One region of the Pantoea nemavictus genome, then DNA from elsewhere that is predicted to be linked to it. Evidence: predicted binding sites of a transcription regulator. Region 1 holds the regulator's gene; each other region holds the start of a gene.
What was found. The regulator PurR, encoded in region 1, represses purine synthesis genes. The targets are predictions, from matches to a motif close to CANGCAAACGTTTGCNTG.

Region 1 (5,714 bases):
TTTTCTGCGATCTGACGCTGAATTTTTTCAACAGTACTCATTATTGCCTTCCTTAATCCTTCACTTCGTGTTTGTTTATTGTAGCGATTTCGCTCCCGTACTGAAAACGGGATTTTGTGTTTGCGCGGGTTAATCGCCATGTTTGTTAAGTTCATGCATGACAAATAACATTTTCATATCATTAATTGGCATTAATAAATTAATAATTAGCAATAGTTTCGCTGCGTTAAGCAGCTGAAATAGCTCATTTTTGCTACAGAATCAATCTGGTAACATATTAATGGAAAAAGGCCTTACCTTTTGCAAAAAAAGTGGATTAGAATTGCCTCGGCGCTGGTCACTTGATCAGATTTCTCTCACTTTGCCGCAGTCTGTTTTCATTCAGCCTGCTTAACCTGTAACCGGATTATGCGTCTACTGATTACGCTTTTCATACTGGCTTTAGCCCAACTGTTCTTTAATGTGGCCGCTGCATCTCCGCATGCGCCCGTTAACGCCAGTACGTTAAAAGCAGAGAAAAAGAGCGCACGTGAAGACGAGCGCCGCAAACGACGTCCGGTGAAAACCACAACTAAAAAATCGCGCCTGACTGCCGTCCAAAAATTCAAACTCAAAAAACAGACACCGACAGAAACCGCGCTGCACAAAACCACCAGCAAAAAATCCTCGCTGAAACTCTCCGGTAAGAAATACGGTCATCAACGCCTAGCGAAAAAGTCATCTGCGATTGAAGTTGATGATGAAGCCATAGCGCTTACCGGCATCAAAATGAGCAAAGCACATCGTCAGCGCTATCAAAAAGCGCGTGAGACGGCGATGACCAAATTAATGGGCCAGCTTGGCAAACCCTATCAGTGGGGCGGTACCTCACCTCACACCGGCTTCGATTGCAGCGGCCTGGTGTGGTACGCCTATAAAGACCTGGTAAAGTTCAAATTCCCGCGCACCGCCAATGAAATGTATCACCTGCGCGATGCGGCACCGATAAAGCGTGAAATGCTGGAGAAAGGGGATCTGGTGTTCTTCCGCATCAACAATCGCGGCACCGCCGATCATGTCGGTGTTTATCTCGGCAATGGCAAATTCATTCAGTCACCGCGCACGGGTAAAGATATTCAGATTAGCGCATTAGGTGAGGATTACTGGCAGAAACACTATGTAGGCGCGCGTCGTATGATGACGCCAAAAACCATTCGCTAGCGGTTGCGCAACGCCAATAAAAAAGCCGGATGCTGTTAACAGCTCCGGCTTTTTTGTTAATGCATGATCGCGGTAAAGCTGAATGCGATAATCATTAACAGTGCGCCAACCGTCGTCATTAGCGCCAGCTTCAAATCAGTATTCATCACGCCTCCTTAGTCACACAATCTTTAGGGTTAAAGCGATTTTCGCACAGCAGTGGGCAAAAATCTCGTGTTATCCGCGCTAGCTTGCTAGAATCGCCGCCTTTCGTTGCGCAACAGATTTCGCGCCTGCTGTATTTACAGCATGATGAAGTGATTTCGCCTGCTAAACACCCCCATTTCGCCCGCTTTTTGGGCTGTAAAAGCATTAGCAGACGCAAACGTTTAACAATATACTTATCAGTAAGTTGCGATAATCCCAGGAGTACCATTTTCATGGCAACAATTAAAGATGTCGCGAAGCGCGCCGGTGTTTCAACCACCACGGTTTCGCATGTCATCAACAAAACGCGTTTCGTTGCGGAAGAGACGCGTAACGCCGTATGGGAAGCGATCAAAGAATTGCATTACTCGCCAAGTGCCGTGGCGCGTAGTCTGAAAGTGAATCACACCAAAACTCTGGGCCTGCTGGCAACGTCGAGCGAAGCGCCCTACTTTGCCGAAATTATTGAAGCGGTAGAAAATCACTGCTTCGATCGCGGCTATACGCTGATTCTCGGCAACGCGCACAACGATTTGCAGAAACAGCGCGCTTATCTGTCGATGATGGCGCAAAAACGCGTCGATGGTTTGCTGGTGATGTGTTCTGAGTATCCGGACGATCTGCTGCAAATGCTGGAAGAGAACCGCAATATCCCGATGGTGGTGATGGATTGGGGCGCTTCACGCGGTGATTTTACCGATACAGTGCAGGACAACGCGTTTCAGGGTGGCTATCTCGCGGGGCGTTATCTGATTGAACGCGGTCATCGCGACATTGGCGCGATTCCCGGCCAGATGGAGCGCAACACCGGCGGCGGACGTCACGCGGGTTTCCTGCAGGCGATGAACGAGGCGGGCATTGCGGTACGTTCAGAATGGGTGGTTCAGGGCGATTTTGAACCTGAATCAGGTTACCAGGCGATGCAGCAGATTTTAAACCAGAAACAGCGGCCAACCGCCGTATTCTGCGGGGGCGACATCATGGCCATGGGCGCGATTTGTGCCGCCGATGAGATGGGTTTACGTGTGCCACAGGATATCTCGGTAATTGGTTACGACAACGTGCGCAACGCGCGCTATTTCACTCCAGCCCTGACGACCGTGCACCAGCCGAAAGCCGAACTGGGTGAAAAAGCGCTGGAAATGCTATTGGATCGCATCACCAGTAAACGCGAAGATCCGCAAACCATTGAGGTGCAGCCAACGCTGATTGAGCGTCGCTCAGTGGCGGATGGCCCGTTCCGCGACTATCGCCGCTAAACCGAGACTTCGCTGAGCCATTCGTGGTTCAGCGTTTCAGCATCCCCGAGATATACCAGTAACCATTCCAGTGCCGGTGACGCACGTTGTTCAGCCCAGCTGACGCAACACGGACTATCCGGAAAGGCTTGCGGCAATGGCAATTCTACCAAACGGTGATTATTCAGCAGCGGCCGCGCCAGATGACCCGGCACCATTCCGACGCACAATCCCGCCTGCAGGCACTCCAGCCCGGCTTCCCAATCCGGCACCACCAGCCGCCGCTGATTATCCAGCGTCCATGTCATACGACGCGGCAGCGCACGCGAGGTGTCTTCCAGCACCAGGGATGGCCACACACGCAGCGTTTCATCATCCAGCAGTTCACTGTTGACCAAAGGATGATCGGGGCTCACCACGCAGCGCCAGTTAAGCGCGCCCATATCCTGAAAAGCAAAGCGCCCGCCGACCGGGATCGCCTGAGTGGCACCAATCGCCACATCAACACGTCCGTCAGCCAGGGCATCCCACACGCCATTGAACACCTCAAAGCTGATGATCAACTCCATATCTGGAAAATGACGATAGAAATCCTTTACCAGTTGTCGGGTGCGCTGCGGTTTTACAATGCAGTCAACGGCTATGCTTAACTCACCGCGCCAGCCATTGGCCAGCTGCTGGCACTGCCTGCGCGTTGCCAGCATTTTTTTGATAACAGACCGCCCCTCCCGCACAAAATGTTCGCCGGCCGGCGTCATTACCACCTCGCGATGTTGACGTTCGAACAGCGGCACCGCCAGCCAGGTTTCAAGCTGACGTACCGTATAGCTGACAGCAGAGGGCACGCGATGGAGCTCCTGCGCCGCTGCGCTAAAACTACCGGTGCGCGCCACGGCATCGACCACTTCAAGTGCATATTCTGACCACATAAATTTGCCTTCAAAAATTTTAACAGCACTGTGCAAATATTAGCGTTTCACAAAGCGCGCTGCATCCTTTTACACTCCCCGCCGTTCAACCTGCCCAAAAGAGAATCAACATGTTGTCGTCTAAAGCATTTATGCCTTACCTTGCCGTGCTCAGTATGCTCGGTTTTCTTGCCACGGATATGTATTTACCTGCTTTTGGCGATATGCAGCGTGATTTTGCTAGCGCGCCGGGCACCATCAGCGCCAGCCTGAGCCTGTTTCTCGGCGGCTTTGCTTGCGCGCAGGTTTTTTGGGGGCCGTTGTCGGATCGTTACGGTCGCAAGCCCATTCTTCTTGCCGGCCTGGCCATTTTCGCGCTCGGCTGTTTGGGGATGCTGTGGGTTACTGACGTGCGCCTGATGCTGGCGCTGCGCTTCGTACAGGCGATTGGCGTTTGCGCCGCAGCCGTGAGCTGGCAAGCGCTGGTGGTGGACCATTATCCTAAAGCGAAAGCGAACAAAGTCTTTGCCACCATTATGCCGCTGGTTGCGCTCTCTCCAGCGCTGGCACCTTTGTTAGGTGCGTGGCTTATCAGCCATTTCCACTGGCGCAGTATTTTCATCGCGCTTACGCTGATCGCGCTGCTATTACTGATTGGTACCCTGCAGTTAACGACAGTGAAACGCGAAAAAGTCACCAGTGGCCAACAACCTGGCTGGTTAACCTTGCTGGGCACCCGCGTTTACAGCGGCAATGTATTAATTTACTCCGCTTGTTCAGCGAGTTTCTTTGCCTGGTTGACAGGTTCGCCCTTTATTCTCGCCGCTGCGGGTTTAACGCCGGGCGATATTGGCCTGAGTTACATCCCTCAAACCATTGCTTTCCTTATCGGTGGCTTTGGCTGCCGGGCGATGTTAAATCGTTATCAGGGGGCACAACTACTGCCGTGGTTGCTGGTGGTGTATAGCCTGAGCATCCTGAGCCTGTTTGTGATTGCCCTGATGCCATCAGCCCCGCTGTTTGTGTTGCTAATGCCCTTCTGCGGTATGGCGTTGGCCAATGGTGCCATCTACCCGATTGTTGTCGCCAGCGCATTAGCGCCCTTCCCGCACGCCACCGGCAAAGCCGCGGGTTTGCAGAATCTTTTCCAGTTAGGTTTATGCTTCGCCGCCAGCCTGTTGGTATCAGCCGGGCTGGAGAAGGCGCTGTTCAACACCACGTTAGTGATGGTGGCAACGGTCGTTTTGGCATGGGTCGGCTTCATCTGCCAACGCGCAATAAGCGCACAAAGTGATATTGCCCACACTTCCCGTCCCTGCGAAGATAATCAGTAAGGCAACGATTATCGTTAGCAAACTAACGATAATCCGTTGAATATTGACCCACGTGAGCATATACTCTGTGGGTCCGTATTTCTGCTATAAATCAATAATATAAATGTAATACCTTTAGCGACTCTGTCGCGGGATGGCGTCTGCACGATACTCCAGTGTTGCGTCAATGTTTTCTCATCAAATTCATACCTCTGTAAAACGTCGGATTTCTGGCGCACGGATTTTCCGTGAGTTCTCTCACAGGTCTTGGGAAATTGGCTATTCTTTTTCTCAGGTTCAGATCGGAAGGTGATGGAGAAGCTATGAGTTCATCTGTTATAGAAGAAGTGAGCCTTGAAGAAAACCACTGGTTTCGGATCGTCAATGAACTGCTAGAGCGCGCTGATATTGCAGTTAATGGCACTCGTCCCTGGGATATTCAGGTAAAGCATCCAGATTTTTTTAAACGCGTACTTGAGGAAGGATCGCTCGGTTTAGGTGAAAGTTACATGGATGGTTGGTGGGAGTGCGAACAACTCGACATGTTCTTCCACCGCGTATTAAAACACCATCTGGATAAACAATTACCACGGCATTTTAAAGATACGTTGCGAATTGCAGCAGCGCGTCTCACTAATTTGCAGTCAAAGAAACGAGCCTGGATTGTCGGTAAAGAACATTACGATCTCGGTAATGATCTCTTCACATTGATGCTTGATCCCTACATGCAATATTCATGTGGCTACTGGAAAGAGGCTGACACCCTGGAAAACGCGCAGCAAGCAAAACTGGATATGATTTGTCGCAAGTTGCAACTTGAACCAGGCATGACATTGTTGGATATCGGCTGTGGTTGGGGTGGTCTGGCA
Region 2 (5,714 bases), 250 kb from region 1:
TGCCAAATTTCACCGGCGTCAGCGCCAGCCCACGTTTCATAAAACGGTTGCTGGCGTTAAACGCGCTAATTTCACGGCGACGTGCCGCATATTCGCTGCTGGTTTCGAGCTGGGCGGTCATCTCATCCAGCAGATTGTCCTCCACCTGCTGGTGGAAATGGGTGATGTTGCGATCGGTTTTGCCGTAATAGTTGCGTTTGCGCAGCTCAAGCGGGTCCAGTCCCATTTCACGCGCGATGTGATCCATGATCTGCTCAATCGCCACCATGCCCTGCGGGCCGCCAAAGCCGCGATAAGCGGTGTTAGACGCGGTGTGGGTGCGGCAGCGATAGCCAGTGATCAGCGCATCGCCCAGGTAATAGGCGTTATCGGCGTGGAACATCGCGCGATCAACAATCGATCCGCTGAGATCGAGTGAATAGCCGCAGTTGCCGGCCAAATCAATTTTCACGCCACAGAAGCGGCCATCTGCCTCAACGCCGACGTCGTAACGCACAAAAAACGGATGGCGTTTGCCGGTAATCTGCATATCGTCGCGCCGCGCCAGGCGCATCTTCACCGGTTTACGCAGCTGGCGTGCAGCGATAGCACATAAACAGGCCACACCCGCCGCCTGCGTCTCTTTGCCACCAAAGCCACCGCCCATGCGACGCATATCGATGGTGACTTTGTTCATGGTGATGCCCATCACTTCCGCCACCAGTTTTTGCACTTCGGTGGGGTTTTGCGTGGAGGAGAACACCTGCAGGCTGTCATCTTCGCCAGGAATCACCAGCGCCGTCTGGGTTTCCAGATAAAAGTGTTCCTGGCCGCCGATATGAAACTCGCCCTGAATTCGCCGAGGCGCTCGCGCCAGCGCGGCTTCGGCATCACCGCGTTGATGAACATGTGGCTGCTGCACAAAGAAGCGCTGTTCCAGTGCTTCACGCACGTCGAGTACCGCCGGAAGTGCTTCATACTCAATCATCGCTGCTGCGGCGCCGGCACGCGCCGCTTCCGGAGAGTCAGCCGCGACGGCAATCACAATTTGGCCAAAGTATTCGATGGTGTCCTGCGCCAGCAGCGGATCGCCAGGCTCCAGCGGGCCAACATCGTTGAGGCCTGGCACATCGCGCCAGGTCAGTACGCTGACCACCCCCGGCACCGCGTAGCAGGGTTGCACATCGAGTTTGGTGATGCGCGCGTGCGCATGCTCGCTGAGGCGCGGACAGAGATGCAGTAATCCCGGTAGATCGGGCTTATCGTCAATATATAGCGCTTCACCGGAGACGTGCTTGTCGGCACTTTCATGTTTGTTGCTGCGCCCCACGCCAGTTTGCATGCCGGTGGCGAACTGCGTTTTCAGCAGGGTTTCATTCAGTTCCGGGCGGTTATGAGACATAGCGCGACACCTCGGTAATGGTCAGCTCGCCAGACGCTTGCGCGTAGTAGCGGCGCAGCAGATTGCGTGCCACCTGCAGGCGATAATCGGCGCTGGCGCGGAAGTCGCTCAGCGGCTGGAAATCCATGCTCAGCGCGGCACAGGCTTTTTCAATGCTGGTGAGATTCAGCGGTTGGCCAAGCAATGCTGTTTCCGCTGCCAGCGCGCGTTTCGGTGTTGCTGCCATGCCGCCAAAGGCGATACGCGCTTCCACAATCACCTCATCGTTGATGTGCAGATTGATGGCGGCGAACACGGCGGAAATATCGTCATCCAGGCGTTTCGCCACTTTCCATGCGGTAAAGTTGGGTGACACCGTCACTTTAGGGATAGTGATACTGTGAATGAACTCACCCGGCTGCATTACCGTTTGACGATATGCGGTAAAGAATTGATCGAGCGGAACTTTTCTCTGCCGTTCGCCCTGCTGCAATACCAGTTGTGCGTTCAACGCCAGCAGCATTGGCGCACAATCGCCAATCGGGGATGCATTGCCAATGTTGCCGCCTAACGTGCCCTGATTGCGGATTTGCAGCGAGGCAAAACGCTCCAGCATGCGGCTAAATGCCGGGATCTGCTGCGCCAGAAACTGGTAGCACTGGTGCAAGGAGGCGGCGGCACCGAGATAAATATGGTCTTGATCCTGGTGGCAAATCTTCAGTTCGTTAACCTGCTCCAGCGCAATCAACAGCGGCAGGCGTTGATACTGCTGGGTGATCTGCAGTGTCAGATCGGTGCCGCCCGCCACTAAACGCGCCTCGGGATGCTGCTGATAAAGATCGGCGAGCTGCGCCACGGTTTTCGGCAGATAACAGCGACTGCCATCGGCTTCGATGATCTGCACTTCATCGTTGCTGAGCGCCTGTAAACGCTGCACCAGCGAGGTGGCGTTGGCGGTGAACGCATCTGTACATGCGTGTTCACAGGCCTGCTGCGCTGCATCCATGATCGGACGATAACCGGTGCAGCGGCAGAGATTGCCCGCTAATGCCTGTTCTGCCTGATGACGATTCCAGCCATCACTGTTTTTTTGCAGGGTGAACAGTGACATCACAAAGCCCGGTGTGCAGTAACCGCACTGCGATCCGTGGCAATCCACCATCGCTTGCTGCACGCTGTGCAGTTCGCTGCCCTGTTTAAGATCTTCCACAGTGATCAGTTGCTTACCCTGCAGGCTGCTGACCAGCGTCAGGCAGCTGTTGACCGCCTGATAGTGCATCTGGCCATCGACGACCTTACCGAGCGTAACGGTGCAGGCACCGCAATCCCCTGAGGCGCAACCTTCTTTGGTGCCGCGTCGCTGCTGCGCACCTCGCAGGTAGTTGAGCACGGTGAGATTGGGATCCAGCGCGTGTTCTGTGACTAAACGATTGTTGAGTAAAAACTGAATCATGCGATTTGCTCCTCACTTTCGCGCTGCCATACCGGCTTACCGCTCACCCAGGTCTGCGCAATATTGCGGTCATCGCCCAGCGTCATCAGCACAAAAAGCCGCTCCCAGATATCTTTGCTGTTGGCATGGCGCAACTGCTGCAGCGGCGAGACTGCCGGGTCGAGCACCACGAAATCGGCCTCTTTACCGGGATTAAAGTTGCCGATGACGTCATCCAGATCGAGCGCGTGCGCGCCGCCCAGGGTGGCGTGATAGAACGCTTCGCAGGCGCTGAGTTTGTACTGCTGTAACTGACCGACTTTGTAGGCTTCGCCGAGCGTTTGCAGCAAATTAAAAGTGGTTCCCGCGCCAACGTCGGTGCCGATGCCCATGCGCACGCCCTGCTGCCAGCAGCGTTTGATATTGAACAAGCCGCTGCCGAGAAACAGGTTTGAGGTCGGGCAGAAAGCAATCGACGAATCGGTGTCGTGCAGGCATTGCCACTCTTTATCTTCCAGATGCAAACAGTGGGCGAACACGCTGCGTTTGCCGGTGAGTTGGTGATGATGGTAGACGTCGAGATAACCGTCACGCTCCGGGAACAGTGCTTTTACCCAGGCGATCTCCTGCTGGTTTTCACTCAAGTGCGTGTGCATCCAGACATCCGGAAACTCTTCGCGCAGCTGACGCACTTTGTCTAGCAGCGCCGGCGAGGATGTGGGCGCAAAGCGCGGCGTGAGCGCATAGCTCAGGCGACCACGTTGATGCCAGCGTTCAATCAGTTCACGCGAGTGCTGGTAGCTCTGTTCCGGCGTTTCGGTTAGGTATTCCGGCGCGTTGCGATCCATCATCACTTTGCCGGCAATCAGGCGCATATCCAACTGATGCGCCGCGCTAAATAACGCATCCACCGACTGCTTGTGCACAGTACCAAACACCAGCGCGGTGGTGGTGCCGTTTGATAACAGTTGCTGCAGGAAGAACGCCGACATTTTTGCTGAGTGATCGGGACAGTGATATTGGCTTTCCACCGGGAAGGTGTAGTGATTCAGCCATTCGAGTAACTGTTCGCCGAAGGCACCAATCATCTCAGTTTGCGGGTAATGAATATGGGTATCGATAAAGCCCGGCACAATCAGTTTGCCGCGCAGATCGGTAACCTCTGCCGGATTGACGCGCCCTTCCGCGATCTGCCAGCTTTCGAGGCTGACCACTTTGCCGTCGCGCAGTGTTAATAAGCCATCTTCAAGATAGCGCGCGTTAGCGGCGATGTCGTCCGGCTGCGCGGCCAGAGCGGTGATATCAAAGAAGCTGGCGCGCAGCAGCGTTTCGGATGCGTAAGGCATAACGGTTCCTTGGTGCTTTTTATGTGCAGGTAATTGCTTAAAGATAGTTTGCAAAGCGCATGCCAACGCAAAGAACAAAAAATACTGTTTAAATTCAATATAATAGGTTGATTTGACTGGTTTTTGTGTCAAGCTGGCATAGCAATCGTATGCGCAACCGCTTGCTTATAGTGGCAAACGGTTGCTATTTAACATTGCGGTGAGTTTTGCCTCATAACGCCTGTTTTTAACCCAAGGACGTGCGTCTTTGTGGTGCGTGATTGCACTCTCAACGTGCAGGCAAAATCCTGCAACAGCTTGCACTTGGTTTTCATGAGCATGGGTTCAAGGTTAATGCTAAGGTGTGGCTGATAACCTGAAATCGTTTAAGGAACAGTGAGATGATTATTTTTGTTACTGGCGCAACTGCTGGTTTTGGTCAAAGTATCACCCGCCGCTTCATTGCTACAGGTCACAAGGTGATCGCCAGCGGACGTCGCGCTGAGCGCTTAAAAGAGTTGAAAGAAGAGCTGGGCGACAATCTGTATACCGTGCAGCTGGACGTGCGCAATCGCGCCGCCATCGACGAAGTGATTGCCGCCCTGCCCGCCGAATGGCGCGATATTGATGTGCTGGTGAACAATGCCGGCCTGGCGCTGGGCGTTGAACCGGCGCATAAAGCCAATATTGAAGATTGGGAAAATATGATCGACACCAACAATAAAGGCTTGGTGTATATGACGCGCGCAGTGCTGCCTGCGATGGTTGAGCGCAACGTGGGGCATATTGTGAATATCGGTTCGATAGCCGGCAGCTGGCCATATCTAGGCGGTAACGTTTATGGCGCGACCAAAGCGTTCGTGCGTCAGTTCAGCCTGAATCTGCGTACCGACCTGCACGGCACCGCGCTGCGCGTAACCGATATTGAGCCAGGTTTAGTTGGCGGCACCGAATTTTCTAACGTGCGCTTTAAAGGCGATGATGGCAAAGCGGAACAGGTATATGAAGGCACCACCGCACTGACGGCCGAAGATGTTACCGAAGCGGTATATTGGGTGACCACACTGCCAAAACACGTCAACATCAATACGCTCGAGATTATGCCCGTAACGCAAACCACCGCAGGTTTGAAGGTGCATAAAGGCTAACAGCAGCTGCACGCTGCGCCATCGAGATACCCGGGGCGACCATCCCGTGAGGCGCTCCGGCGGCTTTCGCCGCTACGACCTCATCGGGATGTTTCCCCTAATATCGTACTTTCATGTTGTCGGTGATTAAACACGGCTCCAGCCTGCAACGATGATCAGCATACCGCTAAAAGCAACCAGCGCGCCGACCCAATCCCACGTACTCAGCTTCACACCATCCACCACACGCAGCCAGATTAGCGCGGTCAACACATACACGCCGCCATACGCCGCATAGACGCGTCCGCTTGCCGCTGGATGCAGCGTCAATAACCAGACGAACAGCGCCAGGCTCGCCGCCGCCGGCACCAGCAGCCAGGCCGTCATGCCCCTCTTCAGCCACAGCCACGGCAGGAAACAACCCACAATTTCCGCGATCGCAGTGATAAAAAACAGCAAGGTGGTTTTCA
Region 3 (5,714 bases), 1.6 Mb from region 1:
CGCACAGCACACGGCCACCGTTGGTGACCACCAAATCGTCTTTCATAGTGGTACCGGCATGGAAGACTTTGCCGTCCGGCACTTCTTCCAGCGGCAGACCGTGAATCTGATCGCCGGTGCGGTAATCGCCCGGATAGCCGCCCGCCGCTAATACCACCCCCAGTGATGGACGCGGATCCCACTGTGAGGTTTGCTGATCCAGTTTGCCGTCGGTAGCTGCCAGGCACAGCTCAACCAGATCCGACTGCAGACGCAGCATGATCGGTTGGGTTTCTGGATCGCCAAAGCGGCAGTTGAATTCGATCACTTTTGGCTGGCCGGCTTTATCGATCATCAAACCGGCATACAGGAAACCGGTATAGATGTTGCCTTCTGCCTTCATGCCGTTAACGGTTGGCCAGATGATCTGATCCATCACGCGCTGGTGGATCTCATCGGTTACCACGGGTGCCGGAGAATAAGCGCCCATGCCACCGGTATTTGGGCCGGTATCGCCATCGCCGACACGTTTGTGATCCTGGCTGGTGGCCATCGGCAGCACATTGTTGCCGTCAACCATGACGATAAAGCTGGCTTCTTCGCCATCAAGGAACTCTTCAATCACAATGCGGTGACCTGCATCGCCGAACGCATTGCCGGCCAGCATGTCTTGCACTGCGGCTTCTGCTTCAGCCAGTTCCATCGCCACGATCACGCCTTTACCTGCAGCCAGACCGTCAGCTTTGATGACGATCGGTGCGCCTTTCTCACGCAGATACGCCAGCGCAGGTTCCACTTCGGTGAAATTCTGGTACTCGGCGGTTGGGATCTGCTGACGCGCGAGGAAATCTTTGGTGAAGGCCTTTGAGCCTTCCAGCTGAGCAGCGGCCTGCGTTGGGCCAAAGATCTTCAGACCTGCGGCACGGAATGCGTCAACCACGCCAATGACCAGCGGCGCTTCCGGACCGACGATAGTCAGATCGATCTTTTCCTGCTGCGCAAAAGCTAACAGTGCGGGAACGTCGGTAGCGCTGATGGCCACGTTTTGCAGCGCTGGCTCGAGTGCGGTGCCAGCATTGCCTGGTGCGACAAACACGGTTTCCGCCAGCGGCGACTGTGCTGCTTTCCACGCCAGCGCGTGTTCACGTCCGCCGTTACCAATCACTAAAATTTTCATCTGTACTGCTCCCAACAATTAATGGCGGAAATGACGCATGTCGGTGAAGATCATCGCGATACCGTGCTCATCAGCTGCGGCAATCACTTCATCATCACGGATTGAACCACCCGGTTGAATCACACAGCTGATGCCGACCGCTGCTGCGGCGTCGATACCGTCACGGAACGGGAAGAATGCGTCAGACGCCATCGCCGAACCTTTCACTTCCAGGCCTTCATCACCCGCTTTAATGCCAGCGATTTTGGCTGAATAGACACGGCTCATCTGACCGGCGCCAATGCCGATAGTCATATTGTCGCGCGCATAAACAATGGCATTGGATTTAACGAATTTCGCCACTTTCCAGCAGAACAGCGCATCACGCAGTTCCTGCTCAGTTGGCTGGCGCTTGCTAACAACGCGCAGTTGGCTGGCTTCCACCATACCTAAATCACGATCCTGCACCAGCACGCCGCCGTTTACGCGTTTGAAATCCAGCGCCGCAACGCGGCCTTGCCACTGGCCGCATACCAGAACGCGCACGTTCTGTTTAGCGGCGGTCACTTTCAATGCTGCTTCACTGGCGGACGGAGCAATGATCACTTCCACAAACTGGCGGCTGATGATGGCCTGCGCGGTGGCTTCGTCGAGTTCGCGGTTGAAGGCAATGATGCCGCCGAACGCGGAAGTCGGGTCAGTTTTGTAGGCACGTTCGTAAGCGTCGAGAATCGAACCGCCAACCGCGACACCACATGGGTTTGCGTGTTTGACGATGACACACGCCGCTTCGTCAAACTCTTTCACGCACTCAAGTGCAGCATCGGTATCGGCGATATTGTTGTAGGAGAGCGCTTTACCCTGAACCTGCTGCGCAGTAGCAACGGAAGCTTCCGCCACATTCTCTTCTATATAGAAGGCAGCATCCTGATGGCTGTTCTCGCCGTAACGCATATCCTGCTTCTTGATGAAGTTGAGATTCAGCGTACGTGGGAAGCGGCCGGCAGGTTCTTTGCTGTCGCCGTGATAAGCCGGAACCAGGCTACCGAAGTAGTTGGCAATCATGCTGTCGTAGGCGGCAGTGTGTTCGAAGGCTTTTATGGCCAGATCGAAACGCGTTTCCAGCGTAAGTGAGTTTTCATTAGCATCCAGCTCGGCAATGATCGCCTCGTAATCGCTGCTCTTCACCACAATCGCGACGTCTTTATGGTTCTTGGCTGCGGAGCGAACCATAGTTGGACCACCAATATCGATGTTCTCTACTGCGTCAGCTAACGAGCAATCAGGTTTGGCAACGGTTTGGGCGAAGGGATAAAGGTTCACAACCACCATGTCGATTGGGTTGATGGCGTGTTGTGCCATGATCGCATCATCCTGGCCGCGACGGCCTAAAATGCCACCGTGCACTTTCGGGTGCAGCGTTTTGACGCGTCCATCCATCATTTCCGGGAAACCGGTGTAGTCAGAAACTTCGGTGACGGGCAGGCCCGCATCTGCCAGCAGACGTGCAGTACCGCCTGTGGAGAGCAGCTCAACACCACGACTGGAGAGTGCCTGAGCAAATTCGAGGATACCGGCTTTATCAGAGACACTGAGCAGAGCGCGGCGTACAGGACGACGTTGTTGCATGGTGGTTTTATCCCTTGGCTTTGTTTCGCGTAAAAAAGAGCGTTACATCAAGCTTAGTGTCTTTCTTCTATATAGAAGGAAGCACTTGCCTCATGTAACGCCCCAAAAGGGGCATCCTTGACGTCGCCGGGCATTGTAGCGAAAACGTTTGCGTGATGCTCGCCTAAATTCATTTGTGCGCTTGTGTGTGGATAACTATGTGCGTAACTGCGTATAAGGCGGGGTTTTGCTGTGGAATGCAGCGAACGGTTGTTTTTGTTGAATTTAGCGGTTGCGTGCTGAGAACAACTCCCTATAATGCGCATCCATCAACACGGCACAACGGCTTACGAAATGTGGTGTTGGTGAGGAAGCTTCGAAAGAACTTCCGCCGGATGAAAGCGCTGAAAAAAGTGTTTGACTCTGAAGGAGGAAAGCGTAATATACGCCACCTCGCGACAGGCGGTTAACCCGCTGTTCGCAACGCTCTTTAACAATTTATCAGACAATCTGTGTGGGCACTCGCAGGATTGATATCAGCGTCTCCGGACGCAAAAAATATCAAGTCTCACGAGTGAACACATAATGAAATTCATTATGACGTTTTACAGATGAGCATCGCTGCACTCGTTGCAGCAAATCAAACTTAAATTGAAGAGTTTGATCATGGCTCAGATTGAACGCTGGCGGCAGGCCTAACACATGCAAGTCGGACGGTAGCACAGAGAGCTTGCTCTTGGGTGACGAGTGGCGGACGGGTGAGTAATGTCTGGGAAACTGCCCGATGGAGGGGGATAACTACTGGAAACGGTAGCTAATACCGCATAACGTCGCAAGACCAAAGTGGGGGACCTTCGGGCCTCACACCATCGGATGTGCCCAGATGGGATTAGCTAGTAGGTGGGGTAATGGCTCACCTAGGCGACGATCCCTAGCTGGTCTGAGAGGATGACCAGCCACACTGGAACTGAGACACGGTCCAGACTCCTACGGGAGGCAGCAGTGGGGAATATTGCACAATGGGCGCAAGCCTGATGCAGCCATGCCGCGTGTATGAAGAAGGCCTTCGGGTTGTAAAGTACTTTCAGCGGGGAGGAAGGCGGTGAGGTTAATAACCCCACCAATAGACGTTACCAGCGGGAGAACCCCCGGCTAACGCCCCGCCAGCGCCCGCGGTGATACGGAGGTTGCAAGCGTTAATCGGAATTACTGGGCGTCAAGCGCACGCAGGCGGTCAGTCAAGTCGGATGTGAAATCCCCGGGCTTAACCTGGGAACTGCATTCGAAACTGGCAGGCTAGAGTCTCGTAGAGGGGGGTAGAATTCCAGGTGTAGCGGTGAAATGCGTAGAGATCTGGAGGAATACCGGTGGCGAAGGCGGCCCCCTGGACGAAGACTGACGCTCAGGTGCGAAAGCGTGGGGAGCAAACAGGATTAGATACCCTGGTAGTCCACGCCGTAAACGATGTCGACTTGGAGGTTGTTCCCTTGAGGAGTGGCTTCCGGAGCTAACGCGTTAAGTCGACCGCCTGGGGAGTACGGCCGCAAGGTTAAAACTCAAATGAATTGACGGGGGCCCGCACAAGCGGTGGAGCATGTGGTTTAATTCGATGCAACGCGAAGAACCTTACCTACTCTTGACATCCACGGAACTTGGCAGAGATGCCCTGGTGCCTTCGGGAACCGTGAGACAGGTGCTGCATGGCTGTCGTCAGCTCGTGTTGTGAAATGTTGGGTTAAGTCCCGCAACGAGCGCAACCCTTATCCTTTGTTGCCAGCGGTCCGGCCGGGAACTCAAAGGAGACTGCCAGTGATAAACTGGAGGAAGGTGGGGATGACGTCAAGTCATCATGGCCCTTACGAGTAGGGCTACACACGTGCTACAATGGCGCATACAAAGAGAAGCGACCTCGCGAGAGCAAGCGGACCTCATAAAGTGCGTCGTAGTCCGGATCGGAGTCTGCAACTCGACTCCGTGAAGTCGGAATCGCTAGTAATCGTAGATCAGAATGCTACGGTGAATACGTTCCCGGGCCTTGTACACACCGCCCGTCACACCATGGGAGTGGGTTGCAAAAGAAGTAGGTAGCTTAACCTTCGGGAGGGCGCTTACCACTTTGTGATTCATGACTGGGGTGAAGTCGTAACAAGGTAACCGTAGGGGAACCTGCGGTTGGATCACCTCCTTACCTGAAGATACCTTCCCGCGAAGTGCTCACACAGATTGTCTGATAGAAAGTAATGAGCAAGACGGCTGCGAAGTCGTGACACTATCGTGTCCCCTTCGTCTAGCGGTTAGGACTCCGCCCTTTCACGGCGGCAACAGGGGTTCGAATCCCCTAGGGGACGCCACTTGCTTGGTGACAGGTGAAAGGTGTCTCCACGACGTATCTCAAAACTGACGTAACCGTCATGTTTGAGATACTGCTCTTTAACAATCCGGAACAAGCTGAAAATTGAAACGACGTGTTGTTTTCATTCTCCGTAATAGGAATGAAATCACGATGCGTTCGAGTCTCTCAAATGCTTACAGTCCCGAGCGTTGCAAAACGCCTGTGGGTTGTGAGGTTAAGCGACTAAGCGTACACGGTGGCTGCCCTGGCAGTCAGAGGCGATGAAGGACGTGCTAATCTGCGTAAAGCGTCGGTAAGGGGCAATGACCGGCTACGGCCGACGATGTCCGAATGGGGAAACCCGGTGCACTCAGTGCATCATCGCAACATGAATACATAGTGTTGCGAGGCGAACCTGGGGAACTGAAACATCTAAGTACCCAGAGGAAAAGAAATCAACCGAGATTCCCCCAGTAGCGGCGAGCGAACGGGGAACAGCCCAGAACCTGAATCAGTTTGTGCGTTAGTGGAAGCGTCTGGAAAGTCGCACGACACCGGGTGATAGTCCCGTACACGAAAGTGCACAGATTGTGAGTTCGAAGAGTAGGGCGGGACACGTGGTATCCTGTCTGAATATGG
Region 4 (5,714 bases), 1.5 Mb from region 1:
CGCAGCAAGCGGTGCTGAGTGGCGCGCTGGATATCGCCCTCACCGCGCTGCCGATCGATGCCGAGCTGCCGCTCAACACGCTGGAGTTGATGCATCATCCGCTGTGCGTGCTTTTACCGCGTAGCGACATCTGGCTCAACCACACCCAAGTCGGACTAAAAGAGTTAGCTAAACATCCGCTGCTGATCCTCAACGAAGAGTTCGCGCTCAATCGCCAGATCAGAAAAGCGTTTCAGCGCCTTAATCTGACGCCGAATATTGCGCTGCGCAGCGCGCAGTGGGATTTTCTTGCGGCGATGGTGCAAGCGGGCATGGGCTTGGCGATTCTGCCGGAGCCGATCTGTCAGCGGCTGGATAAGCAATCGCTACTGTGGCTGCCGCTGGAGTCGGAGCTGCAGTGGAGTTTAGGTTTGATTTGGCGGGAAGGCAGCTACTTGTCGCGCAGCGCTCAGGCGTGGATTGATTGCTGCCGTGAACACTGGCCGGATACGGCGCCGCGGCTGTCGGTGTAAATTCTGAATCGGTCGCCATAAATGGCGACCCTACGTTATTTGGCTGGGTTTTCGTAGGGTGCGCATTCATGCGCACCTGGATGACACAGCGACTGCTACTCCTCTTTCTCTATTAGCAGCGCTTCCAGCAGATCGAGATCGTGCAGCAGTTTCTGCATCGTCTCGTTGGAAATTTCCTGGGTGGCACGCAGGTGATACACCTCGGCGCGCTCGGCACGCAGCGCGTTGAGGCGGAAACGACGCTCAAGGTTTTCGGCAAACTGCGCCTGCTCGATATCGTTTTTACCCTCGGCGCGGCGACGCAGATTACCGATCACCCGCAAACTCACTTCCTTCAGCAGCTCCGGATCGATGTTCTCTTCGGTGTCGGTCTCCAGACGCTGCTCCATTTTGTGCAGGCTTTCAATCGCCACGCCCGCCATGGCCGCACGCGCGAATTGAATCTCACGACGATGACCTACCTTATCGATGCTCTCCACATCGCGCAGCAGAATCGGCAGCAGTACCACGCCAACCAGCAGCGAAATCAGAATCACGCCGGTGGCGATGAACACCAACTCGTAGCGCGCCGGGAATGGATCGCCGTTGCTGAGGAACAGTGGAATCGACAGCACACCCGCCAGCGTGATGGCACCGCGCACCCCGGCAAACGAGGCAATCAGCAGTTCGCGCAGCGAGTAGTTGGTAAACTCCAGCGGCTTCTTCTTCAGCAGGCGCATGCTGGTGCGCTTCATGATCCACAACCAACCAAAACGCACGACCATCAGCGCGGCATAAACCAGGAAGACGTCAGTGAACAGCATCCACAGTTCGACGTTTGGATCGGCGTTGGCCTGCGCAATGGAGGTGGCCAGGATGTCTGGCAGCTGCAGACCGAGCATCAAGAACACCATGCCGTTGAAGACGAATTCCAACATCTGCCACACGCTATTGGCGCGCAGGCGCATGGCGAGCGGCGCCTGACGGATAATGCCGGAGCGCGTGATGGTCATACCCGCCGCCACGGCAGCGAGGATACCCGAGACGCCAAGGTGTTCCGCAATCAGGTAGGAGGCGAACGGTAACAGCAGCAGCAGCACGGTTTGGGTGGCCGGATCGTCCCCACTCCAGCGGCTCAGCAGACGCAGCGAGCGGCCATACAGCCAGCAGATCACCACGCCGGCAACCAAACCGCCCACCGCCACTTTGAGGAACTCGACGCTGGCGCCGCCCCAGGTAAACACCATGGTGCCCATCGCCACCGCAACGGCAAACTTCAGCGACACCAGGCCAGATGCGTCATTCATTAGGGCTTCGCCCTGCACAATCGACATGATTTTTTTCGGGATACGCCCTTCACCCACAATGCCGGACAGCGCCACGGCATCGGTTGGCGAGAGCACCGCCGCCAGCGCAAAGGCGGGAATCAGCGGAATCCCCGGCACCAGCCAGTAAATCAGGTAGCCAATCCCGACCACGGTAATCAGCACCAGAACCAGCGCCAACCCCATGATTTCACGACCATGATGGAGAAACTCGTTAATCGGCGTTTTCCAGCCATCTGCAAACAGCAGCGGCGGAATAAACAGCACGAGGAACAGTTCCGGATCAAAATCGACATGCAGGCCGAAGACGGGAAAAGCGAGTAATGCACCGGCGGCAATTTGCACCAGCGGCAGCGGAATTTGGAACGGCAGAATGCGTGCCGCCACGCTGGAGAGTGAAACCACCAGCGTCATGATGAGAATAGTAAAGAAGATTTCCATGCTGTCCTTAGGCGAATCAATTTCATTAAAGCGATGTTGTTGCGTGGGAAAGTGTAAAACAAAACGCCGCACAGCGGGGCAACCCGATGTGCGGCGTGGAGCAGAAAGAGAATAATCTTGAAATTTATTCGCTTTAGAGTCAGATGGCCCAGCCACCGGCATAGAACGCCACCAGAGCGACAGCAATCACCACGGTGCCGACGTTGAGTTTGCGCCACTCGCCGGCAAACAGGCGACCAATCACCAGTGAAGCGAAGCCGAGCATAATGCCGGTCACAATGTTGCAAGTGAGTACGATGAACACCGCGGTCAGCAAGCCAGACATCGCATCAACGAAATCGTTGAAGTCGATTTTGGCCACGTTGCTCAGCATCAGCAGGCCCACGTACATCAGCGCCGGAGCAGTTGCGTAAGCCGGAACCAGATACGCCAGCGGCGACATGAACAGAATCATCAGGAACAGCAAACCGACCACAATCGCCGTCAGACCGGTTTTCCCGCCGGCTGCGGTGCCCGCCGCCGATTCGATATAGACCGCAGCCGGCGATGCGCCGACCAGACCTGCAAACACGCTGCTGAGTGAATCGGTGGTTAACGCGCGGCCGCCGTTGATAATCTGCCCCTCTTTATCCAGCAGATTGGCCTGCCCCGCTACCGCGCGGATGGTACCGGTGGCATCAAACACCGCCGTCATCACCAGCGCCAGAACGCTTGGCAGCACCACCGGTTGCAGCGCACCCATGATATCCAGGCTAAACATCGCCGATTGACCGTTAGCATCCTTCAGGCTTGGCATGGCAAACAGACCTTGATAGGTCACCGCTGGATCGAAAATCAGACCAATAATCGAGATGGCGATGATGGTCAGCAGAATGCCGCCCGGCACGCGCCGTTTCTCCAGGCCGAAAATCGCCGCCAGGCCGACCAGCGCCATGATCACCGGAAACGAGGCGAAGTGGCCCAATGCCACCGGCAAACCTGCAGCCGGGTTCTTCACCACCAAACCAATGCCGTCAGCGGCGATCAGCAGCAGGAACAGACCGATGCCGACGCCGGTGCCGTGCGCGACGCCCATCGGTAAGTTACGCAGGATCCACGCGCGAATACCGGTTACCGAAATTAGCGTAAACAGTAAGCCCATCAGGAAAACGGCGCCCAGCGCCACCGGTACACTAATGTGCTGGCCGAGCACCAGGCTAAAAGCGGTGAAGGCGGTCAGCGAGATAGCACAGCCAATCGCCATTGGCAGGTTGGCCCACAGGCCCATGACGATCGAACCGATGCTTGCCACCAGGCAGGTAGCAACGAACACCGCCGTTGGCGAGAAGCCCGCTTTTCCCAACATGCCGGGCACCACGATAACCGAGTACACCATCGCCAGAAACGTGGTGAGACCCGCCAATACTTCCTGACGCACGCTGCTGCCGCGTGCAGAAATGTTGAACCAGGCGTCCAGTTTTCCACTGGCCGGGCGCGATTCGCCAGACATAATCATTCCTCAATATTTTTGTGATGTGAGTCGCCGCACGGCGCACGTTTGCCGCTCCCTGATGAAGCTTTTCCTGAAGAAAATCAGGCAAACGTTTACGTCGCCGCGTATTCCAGGTCGTAAAAGGGGACACGGAAAAAAGGCAAACGATTATCTGGCCTTTGGCATGGCGTTTTCAACTACTAATCGCGGGTAATACAGGATAAATCCAGCCAATGGGTTTCCCAGCTCGCCATGAATGGCGACCCTACGATCATGGGCTTTGTCGGGGCGTCATTCATGACGACCTGGCCGCAATCAACTCTGCAGTTGAATCGGGCCACCCTGCTCTAACGCGCGCTGCCAGGCGGCGCGCTGCTGCATGGTTTCCAGCCAGCGCGCGGTGGCGGGCATATCACGCAGGGAACCGCGCATTTGCAGTGCCAGCAGCGGGAAGCTCATCTGCACATCGGCGATGCTAAATCGTGAACCGGCAAAAAAGGGATGTTGCGAGAGATGTTGTTCGATCACGCTGCCGTGCAACGCCAGCTGTTTGTTCAGCCAGGCCTTTTGAATCCCTTTGCTCAGCGCAATACCCGCCGGACGCAACAGCCACGGCACCGGCTTTTTGCCCAGCTGCGCAAACACCAGCTTCATCACCAGCAGCGGCATCAGCGATCCTTCAGCGTAGTGCAGCCAGTAACGCGCCTGAATCTGCTCCTCTTCATCGCTTAACATCAGCTGATGCTCGCTGTCATATTTCTGCTGCAGGTACTCAAGGATGGCGCCTGACTCAGCAACCACACGATTGCCATCGGTAATAACCGGCGATTTTCCCAGCGGATGCACTTTCTTTAACGAGTCGGGCGCCAGCAAGCTATTCTCGCGCTGGTAACGTTTAATTTGGTAAGGCACCGCCAGCTCTTCCAGCAGCCATAACACGCGATGCGAGCGGGAATTTTCCAGATGGTGAACGGTGATCATGCGGTTTTCCTTGCCGGTAAGTGTGCTGGCAAGTATAGCGGATTAACGCTTCTGCTCGTCTTGCTCGGGATCGAGTAACACCGCACCCGAACCTTGTTCGCCCAGGCGGTCACCCGGATTGCGCAGCGGGCAGTCACGCATCGATAAACAGCCGCAACCAATGCAGCCATCAAGATCGTTACGCAAGCGGGTGAGCGTTTCGATGCGTTTATCCAGCTCTTCACGCCAATGTTGGGTTAGCGCATCCCACTCCTGCGTCGACATACGCTTGTTAGCCGGCACATGGTTCAAACTATCGCTCACCGTGGCGAGTGGAATGCCGATGCGTTGCGCAATTTTAATAATCGCCACGCGGCGCAATACGTCGCGGCTATAGCGACGTTGATTGCCGCCGTTGCGCGAGCTGAAAATCAATCCTTTGGTTTCATAAAAGTGCAGCGCGGAGACCGCTACGCCGCTACGTTTGGCGACTTCGCCCGGCGTCAGCACCGGCTTCGGGTAATTGCGTTCTTTTTTCATTTAGGGCCTTTACCTCAAGTTAACTTGAGGAATTATACTCGCACCCCAGCAAAACTTCGAATTTCTAACCAGGTAATAACCATCAGAAGGATGAGGCTATGATGCAACAGGAAATCATTCATTCGCTGACCCACTGGATCGATCAGAATCTGGATAAAGCGCTATCAATTGATGAAGTCGCAGCAAAATCAGGTTACTCAAAATGGCATCTGCAGCGTATGTTCCGTGCCGTCACGAAACAAACGCTGGGTGGCTATATTCGCGAACGTCGCCTGACGCTGGCCGCAGAAGCACTGCGTCAAACTCAGCGTCCGGTATTTGATATCGCCATGCAGTACGGTTACGACTCGCAGCAGACTTTCTCGCGCGTGTTCCGCCGCCAGTTCTCGCAAACGCCGACCGCTTATCGTCATACCATGCGCCGTCAGGCGATGATTCAGCGTCCGCGCTTGCTCAGCTTTGACTGTGTGGATAGCAGCATGAACA

Region 2: guaD (guanine deaminase) is a predicted target of PurR. The motif match lies at 4,309-4,326, and genes of this name have one in related genera.
Region 3: purH (bifunctional phosphoribosylaminoimidazolecarboxamide formyltransferase/IMP cyclohydrolase) is a predicted target of PurR. The motif match lies at 2,902-2,919, and genes of this name have one in related genera.
Region 4: WH298_RS11330 (NCS2 family permease) is a predicted target of PurR. The motif match lies at 3,831-3,848, and genes of this name have one in related genera.

The regions. Positions count from the first base shown of each region.
Region 1 covers NZ_JBBGZW010000001.1:3,965,052-3,970,765, reverse strand. Annotated here, with positions in the region: gene WH298_RS18340 (Grx4 family monothiol glutaredoxin) at 1-44, opposite strand, end outside; gene WH298_RS18335 (C40 family peptidase) at 409-1,200, shown strand; gene cydH (cytochrome bd-I oxidase subunit CydH) at 1,257-1,346, opposite strand; gene purR (HTH-type transcriptional repressor PurR) at 1,620-2,645, shown strand; gene punR (DNA-binding transcriptional activator PunR) at 2,642-3,553, opposite strand; gene punC (purine nucleoside transporter PunC) at 3,664-4,866, shown strand; gene cfa (cyclopropane fatty acyl phospholipid synthase) at 5,169-5,714, shown strand, end outside.
Region 2 covers NZ_JBBGZW010000001.1:4,210,225-4,215,938, forward strand. Annotated here, with positions in the region: gene xdhB (xanthine dehydrogenase molybdopterin binding subunit) at 1-1,381, opposite strand, end outside; gene xdhA (xanthine dehydrogenase small subunit) at 1,371-2,813, opposite strand; gene guaD (guanine deaminase) at 2,810-4,138, opposite strand; gene ydfG (bifunctional NADP-dependent 3-hydroxy acid dehydrogenase/3-hydroxypropionate dehydrogenase YdfG) at 4,519-5,265, shown strand; gene WH298_RS19450 (YnfA family protein) at 5,392-5,714, opposite strand, start outside.
Region 3 covers NZ_JBBGZW010000001.1:2,371,683-2,377,396, forward strand. Annotated here, with positions in the region: gene purD (phosphoribosylamine--glycine ligase) at 1-1,156, opposite strand, end outside; gene purH (bifunctional phosphoribosylaminoimidazolecarboxamide formyltransferase/IMP cyclohydrolase) at 1,175-2,764, opposite strand; rRNA gene WH298_RS10860 (16S ribosomal RNA) at 3,392-4,931, shown strand; tRNA gene WH298_RS10865 (tRNA-Glu) at 5,020-5,094, shown strand; rRNA gene WH298_RS10870 (23S ribosomal RNA) at 5,309-5,714, shown strand, end outside.
Region 4 covers NZ_JBBGZW010000001.1:2,481,189-2,486,902, reverse strand. Annotated here, with positions in the region: gene WH298_RS11340 (LysR family transcriptional regulator) at 1-512, shown strand, start outside; gene WH298_RS11335 (Na+/H+ antiporter) at 608-2,257, opposite strand; gene WH298_RS11330 (NCS2 family permease) at 2,397-3,746, opposite strand; gene WH298_RS11325 (glutathione S-transferase family protein) at 4,044-4,709, opposite strand; gene soxR (redox-sensitive transcriptional activator SoxR) at 4,752-5,228, opposite strand; gene soxS (superoxide response transcriptional regulator SoxS) at 5,327-5,714, shown strand, end outside.